DNA from 2 places in the Achromobacter sp. 1012554356 genome. Region 1 is predicted to be linked to the other one. Evidence: predicted binding sites of a transcription regulator. Region 1 holds the regulator's gene; the other holds the start of a gene.
The links. The regulator LexA, encoded in region 1, represses DNA repair genes until DNA is damaged. The targets are predictions, from matches to a motif close to ACTGTATNNNNATACAGT.

Region 1 (3,414 bases):
TTGCGCTCTTAGGCATGCTAGACTGTTCCAGGGTAAACCCCCCATTATCCACAGCACTTCGTACTGCGTCCACCCACCTCATCAGAGTCTCATGAGCACCCTATTCGATTCCGTCGAGCTCGCGCCGCGCGACCCCATTCTTGGCCTGAACGAACAATACAACGCGGACACCCGCCCCGGTAAAGTGAACCTGGGTGTGGGCGTGTATTACGATGATCAGGGACGGATCCCGCTCCTGGGCGCAGTGCGCAAGGCTGAAACCGCCCGCATCGAGGCCGCTGCTGCTCGCGGCTACCTGCCGATCGAAGGCATCGCCGGCTACAACGCCGGTGCGCAAGCGCTGCTGCTGGGCAAGGATTCCGCGCTGGCCGCCGCCGGCCGTGTGCTGACCACGCAGGCACTGGGCGGCACCGGCGCCCTGAAGATTGGCGCCGATTTCCTGCGCCAGTTGCTGCCGGGCTCCAAGGTTCTGATCAGCAACCCCAGCTGGGAAAACCACCGCGCCCTGTTCGAGCGCGCCGGTTTTGAAGTCGGCACCTATGCCTATTACGACGCCACCACCCGCGGGCTGAACTTCGAAGCCATGCTGGCCGACCTCAAGGCCGCGCCCGCCAAGACCGTCGTTGTGCTGCACGCTTGCTGCCACAACCCCACCGGCGCCGATCCCACCCCCGATCAGTGGAAGCAAATTGCCGCTGTCGTAAAGGACAACAACCTGGTCCCGTTCCTGGACATCGCCTACCAAGGGTTTGGCGACGGCTTGACGGAAGACGCCTCGGTCGTGCGCCTGTTCGCCGACCTGGACATGACCATGTTCATCAGCTCGTCGTTCTCGAAGTCGTTCTCGTTGTATGGCGAGCGCGTTGGCGCACTGACTGTCGTGGCCGGCAGCAAGGACGAAGCCACCCGCGTGCTGAGCCAGCTCAAGCGCGTCATCCGCACCAATTACTCCAACCCGCCGACGCACGGCGGCACGGTCGTCTCCACGGTGCTGAACACGCCCGAGCTGTTCGCCCTCTGGGAAGAAGAACTGGCCGGCATGCGCGATCGCATCCGCCTGATGCGCGCGCAACTGGTCGACAAAATCAAAGAGCACGGCGGCAAGCAGGACTTCAGCTTCGTGCTGAAGCAGCGCGGCATGTTCTCGTATTCGGGTCTGTCCGCCGCTCAGGTGGACCGGCTGCGCGAAGAACATGGCGTCTACGCCGTGTCCAGCGGCCGCATCTGCGTGGCCGCGCTGAACAGCGGCAACATCGACAAGGTCGCAGCCGGCATCGCGGCCGTGCTGTAAATCGCCAGGCGGCGCCGCGCCGTCTTCAACCAAAAACGGGACCTGCGGGTCCCGTTTTTGTTGGCCTCGCGACCGGCTTGCTTTTTTGCGCTGCGTCCCCCAGAATGGCGCTGTATATATGTACAGTCCGCTCGCAACGGATCATCGCCATGGCCAGCAAACTCACGGATCGCCAACAACAAATCCTGGACCTCATCAGGCAAACGGTCACGCGCACCGGCTTTCCGCCGACGCGTGCCGAAATCGCCCAGGCCCTGGGTTTCCGCTCCCCCAACGCCGCCGAAGACCATCTCAAGGCGTTGGCTCGCAAGGGCGCCATCGAACTCACGGCCGGCGCCTCGCGCGGCATCCGCTTGAAGGACGCCACCACACCGGTCCAGTCCTCGCTTCCCATCCCCGCCCTCGCCCAGCTCCTATTGCCGCTCGTCGGCCGCGTTGCGGCAGGCAGCCCGATTCTTGCAGCCGAGCACGTTGAACGCGAAGTCGGCGTAGACCCTAGCCTCTTTGCACAGGCGCCCGATTATCTGCTCAAGGTGCGCGGCATGAGCATGCGCGACGCAGGCATCCTCGAAGGCGACCTGCTGGCTGTCAAAAAGGCATCTGAAGCCCGCAATGGCCAGATCGTGGTGGCTCGTATTGGCGACGATGTCACGGTCAAGCGCCTTCAGCGCCAGAACGGCCACATCGAGCTGCTGCCCGAAAATCCCGACTTCGAAACCATCGTGGTCAAGGCCGATCAGGAATTTGCGCTCGAAGGCATTGCAGTGGGCCTCATCCGCACCCAGGCGCTGCACTAGGCCGGGCTCGGCCTATGTAAAGTCGGGCCGCCATCATGCGGCCTGCGCCCCGCCCCTTGCAGGGGGGCCCAAGCTCAAAAAACAAAACCCCGCTCATGTGAGCGGGGTTTTTTGCTTTCGGGGCGTTCGCTACACTTGCGCCACCCCTGGGCTTCGGACGCCCTCTTTCGAGAGCGTCCTGCGTTCAAGACGCCATTAGTGCTTCATGACCGGGTCGGTCGAGCCGGGTTCAGCCGGCTTGGCAACCAGGGCATCCTTGACGGCTTCTTCCTCGGCCAACGGCTCCGGCAGACGTTCCAGGGCCAGTTCAAGCACCTTGTCGATCCAACGCACCGGCACGATCTCAAGGTGGTTCTTGACGTTGTCCGGAATCTCCGCCAAATCCTTGACGTTTTCTTCCGGGATCAGAACCGTCTTGATACCACCGCGGTGAGCCGCGAGCAGCTTTTCCTTCAGGCCGCCGATGGGCAGCACTTCGCCGCGCAGCGTGATCTCGCCCGTCATGGCGACATCTGCGCGCACCGGGATGCGCGACAGCGCCGACACCATGGCCGTGGTGATCGCGATACCCGCGGACGGACCGTCCTTGGGCGTCGCGCCTTCCGGCACGTGCACGTGCATGTCGTGCTTTTCAAACACGCTGTCGGCAAAGCCCAGGCGGCGAGCCCGCGAACGCACGACGGTGCGCGCTGCCTCGACCGATTCCTTCATCACGTCGCCGAGCGAACCCGTGCGCTGGATGACACCCTTGCCGGGCATGTCCGCGACTTCAATCGTCAGCAGGTCGCCGCCGACTTCCGTCCACGCCAGGCCGGTCACCTGACCAGTCTGGTTTTCCTTCTCGGCCATGCCAAAGGCGTAGCGGCGCACACCCAGGAAATCGCTGAGGTTGTCGGCCGTGACGTTGACCGCCTTGACCTCGAGCGTCTTGCCCTCGGCCTTGGCGCGATCGCTTTGGGTCAGCAACTGCTTGATGACCTTGCGGCAGATCTTGCCCACTTCGCGCTCGAGCGCACGGACACCGGCTTCGCGGGTGTAGTAGCGCACGATATCGCGCAGCGCGCTGTCGTCGACCGTCAGCTCGGTCTCCTTCACGCCGTTGTTCTTCATCAGCTTGGGCAGCAGATGGTCGCGGGCGATGTGGATCTTTTCTTCCTCGGTGTAACCCGACAGGCGGATCACTTCCATACGGTCCAGCAGGGCCGGCGGGATGTTCAGCGTGTTGCTGGTGGCCACGAACATGACGTCGGACAGATCGAAGTCGACCTCGATGTAGTGGTCCTGGAACGTGTGGTTCTGTTCCGGATCCAGCACTTCGAGCAGGGC
Region 2 (3,414 bases), on a different contig from region 1:
CCGGGCAGCACGTATTCGTAGGCCAGGGCCAGCAGCGCCAGGATGCCCAAACCCACCGCCAGCCCCTGGAAATACACCGGCAGGATCGCGCCCCAATTGGGGCCCTTGCCGTCCCAGGTCTGCCAGATCAGGTACGCAAGCAGCGCCACGATCATCAGGACGCCGAAGCGCAAATGAGACCGGTAACGTCGGCGGCGCAGCTCCGGCCGTTTGTACACATAGGCGGCAAAATCCGCGTAGTCGTCGGCGGTCAGGTCGACGACCATGCGGGCTTGCCCGGGCGCGGACGGCGTCATCAGATGTCGAGCTCCGCCAGATTGCCCTTTTCCTCGATCCACGCGCGGCGTTGCGAGGACTCGCCCTTGCCCATCAGCATGTCGAACATGCGGGTGGTGTCGTCGGGGGTCTGGTCGCCGTACCCCACGGGCAGCAGGCGGCGCGTGTCCGGATTCATGGTGGTTTCCCACAGTTGCTCGGGGTTCATTTCGCCCAGGCCCTTGAACCGGCTGACGGCCCACGCACCTTCGCGCACGCCTTCCTTGCGCAGCTTGTCCTGCGCGGCTTCGAGCTCGCCATCGTCAAGACAATAGATCTTGCGGGCGGGACGCTTGCCCTGGGCGGGCACGTCCAGGCGGAACAGCGGCGGCTTGGCGACGTAGACGTTGCCGGCCTCGACGAGCTTGGGAAAGTGCCGGTAGAACAGCGTCAGCAACAGCACCTGAATGTGCGAGCCGTCGACGTCCGCGTCCGACAGGATGCAGATGCGGCCGTAGCGCAGGCCGGACAGGTCGGGCGAGTCGTTGGGGCCGTGGGGGTCGACGCCGATGGCCACGGAAATGTCGTGGATTTCGTTGTTGGCAAAGAGCCGGTCGCGGTCGACTTCCCAGGAATTGAGCACCTTGCCGCGCAGCGGCAGGATGGCCTGAAATTCCTTGTCGCGGCCCATCTTGGCCGAGCCGCCGGCCGAGTCGCCCTCGACCAGAAACACTTCGGTGCGCGTGGCGTCGCTGGACTCGCAGTCGGTCAGCTTGCCGGGCAGCACCGCCACGCCGGAGCTCTTGCGCTTTTCAACCTTCTGGGCCGAACGCTGGCGCGCCTGCGCCTGCCGGATGGCCAGTTCCGCGAGCTTCTTGCCGTATTCGACGTTGCTGTGCAGCCAGAGGTCGAGCGCGCTCTTGGAGAATCCGCCGACCAGCCGCACGGCGTCGCGGCTGTTCAGGCGTTCCTTGATCTGACCCTGGAATTGCGGATCGAGCACCTTGGCCGACAGCACGAAGCTGGCGCGGGCGAACACGTCTTCGGGCAAGAGCTTCACGCCCTTGGGCAGCAGGCTGTGAAGCTCGGCAAAGCCCTTGACCGCGCCAAACAGGCCTTCGCGCAGGCCGGATTCATGCGTGCCGCCGGCCGGCGTGGGAATGAGGTTGACGTAGGACTCGCGCACCGCGTTGCCGTCGTCGGTCCAGGCCACCACCCATTGGGCGCCCTCGCCTTCGGCGAAATTTTCGTGGTCGGCGCCGGCGTACTGTTCGGCTTCGAAGAACGGCACCATCAGTTCGGCGCCTACCAGGGCTTCGGCCAGGTAGCCGCGCAGGCCGTCCTGATACTGCCAGGTCTTGGTGTCGCCGGTTTTCTCGTTGACGAGCGTGACCTTCACGCCCGGCAGCAGCACGGCCTTGCTGCGCAGCAGATGCGTCAGCTCGCCCAGCGGGATATTGGGGCTGTCGAAGTATTTGGCATCGGGCCAGACGCGCACGCGGGTGCCGGACTTCTTGCGGCCGCCTTGGTCGTAAGGCGCCAGGGGCTCGTCGACGTCGCCGCCCTTGAACACCAGCCGGCTGACGGCGTTGTCGCGCCAGACGATGACTTCCAGGCGGGTGGCGAGCGCATTGGTGACGGACACACCGACGCCGTGCAGGCCGCCCGAGAAGGCGTAAGCGCCGCCGCCCGCCTTGTCGAACTTGCCGCCCGCATGCAGGCGCGTGAACACGAGTTCGACGACGGGCGCGTTTTCTTCGGGGTGCAGGCCGACGGGAATGCCGCGGCCGTCGTCCTCGACGGAGACGCTGCCATCGGCATGCAGCGTGACCTGGATCTGTTTGCCGTGACCGGCGAGGGCCTCGTCCGCGGCGTTGTCTATGACCTCCTGCACGACGTGCAGGGGGTTTTCGGTGCGGGTGTACATGCCCGGGCGCTGCCGCACGGGTTCCAGCCCCTTCAGGACGCGGATGGACGCCTCGTTGTAACGTGGAGTGGCCAAGTTATCCCCAACATCTGTGGAAAAAAACCGACATTTTACGGTTAAGCCTAGATTCTGCGCGGCTCCGGGTGGGATGCGCACGACCTGACCAGGTCCGAATTCGGTAGGATGATGAACAGTCACAACCGCCGTCCCGGGCGTTGACCTCCCGGATCGCGACAGCTGAGCCGCAACATCCTACACAAAATCCTGCAAACCCTGTTGTTATTAACAGTGGTATGCCTGTTGTTATTGACAGTGGTATGCTTGAGTCCATTCCACAAACAAGAACAACGGCAAGGCGCGTTTTAACGCGCCTTTTGCTGCCGAACCGAGAATCACCATCATGAGCGACCAAATCAAGAACGTCAGTGACGCCAGCTTCGATGCCGATGTGTTGAAATCCGGCCAGCCGGTGCTGGTGGACTACTGGGCTGCCTGGTGTGGCCCCTGCAAGATGATCGCCCCCATTTTGGAAGAAGTCGCCGCCGAATACGCTGGCCGCTTGACGATCGCCAAGCTGAACGTGGACGAAAATCAGGGCACCGCCACCAAGTACGGCATCCGCGGCATTCCGACCCTTATGCTCTTTAAAGACGGCCAAGCTGCAGCCACCAAAGTTGGCGCGCTGTCGAAGTCGCAACTCACCGCATTCCTGGACGGCGCGTTGTAAATCGCGTGCTGTAAACGAAGGCGCCGCCGCATAGGCGGCGCTCATTCAGTACCGCGCGAGCCCGTCCGTGGCGCGCCGCCAGAGCCCTCCTTTACTTTTCCCCCAACACTCACCGCGATGCACCTCAACGAACTGAAGGCGCTGCACGTCTCGCAGCTGCTCGAAATGGCCGCTGGCCTGGAAATCGAGAACGCCAACCGCCTGCGCAAGCAGGAACTGATGTTCGCCATCATGAAGCGGCGCGCCAAGCAGGGCGAGCAGATCTTCGGCGACGGCGTTCTTGAAGTCCTGCCCGACGGTTTTGGTTTCCTGCGCTCGCCGGAAACCTCGTATCTGGCCAGCACCGACGACATCTACATTTCCCCGTCGCAGATCCGCCGTTTCAATCTGCACACCGGCGACTCCATCGAAGGCGAAGTGCGCACCCCCAAGGATGGCGAGCGCTATTTCGCCCTGGTGAAGGTGGACAAGGTCAACGGCGTGGCGCCCGAGGCGATCAAGCATC

Region 2: the regulator LexA is predicted to act here: its motif matches at 2,455-2,472, upstream of AC6LJW_RS02535 (DNA topoisomerase IV subunit B).

The regions. Positions count from the first base shown of each region.
Region 1 covers NZ_JCBANC010000004.1:124,234-127,647, forward strand. The annotation lists gene uvrB (excinuclease ABC subunit UvrB) at 1-16, opposite strand, end outside; gene AC6LJW_RS03205 (amino acid aminotransferase) at 92-1,291, shown strand; gene lexA (transcriptional repressor LexA) at 1,441-2,088, shown strand; gene lon (endopeptidase La) at 2,284-3,414, opposite strand, start outside.
Region 2 covers NZ_JCBANC010000003.1:137,527-140,940, forward strand. The annotation lists gene AC6LJW_RS02530 (YcxB family protein) at 1-296, opposite strand, end outside; gene AC6LJW_RS02535 (DNA topoisomerase IV subunit B) at 296-2,257, opposite strand; gene trxA (thioredoxin TrxA) at 2,583-2,909, shown strand; gene rho (transcription termination factor Rho) at 3,027-3,414, shown strand, end outside.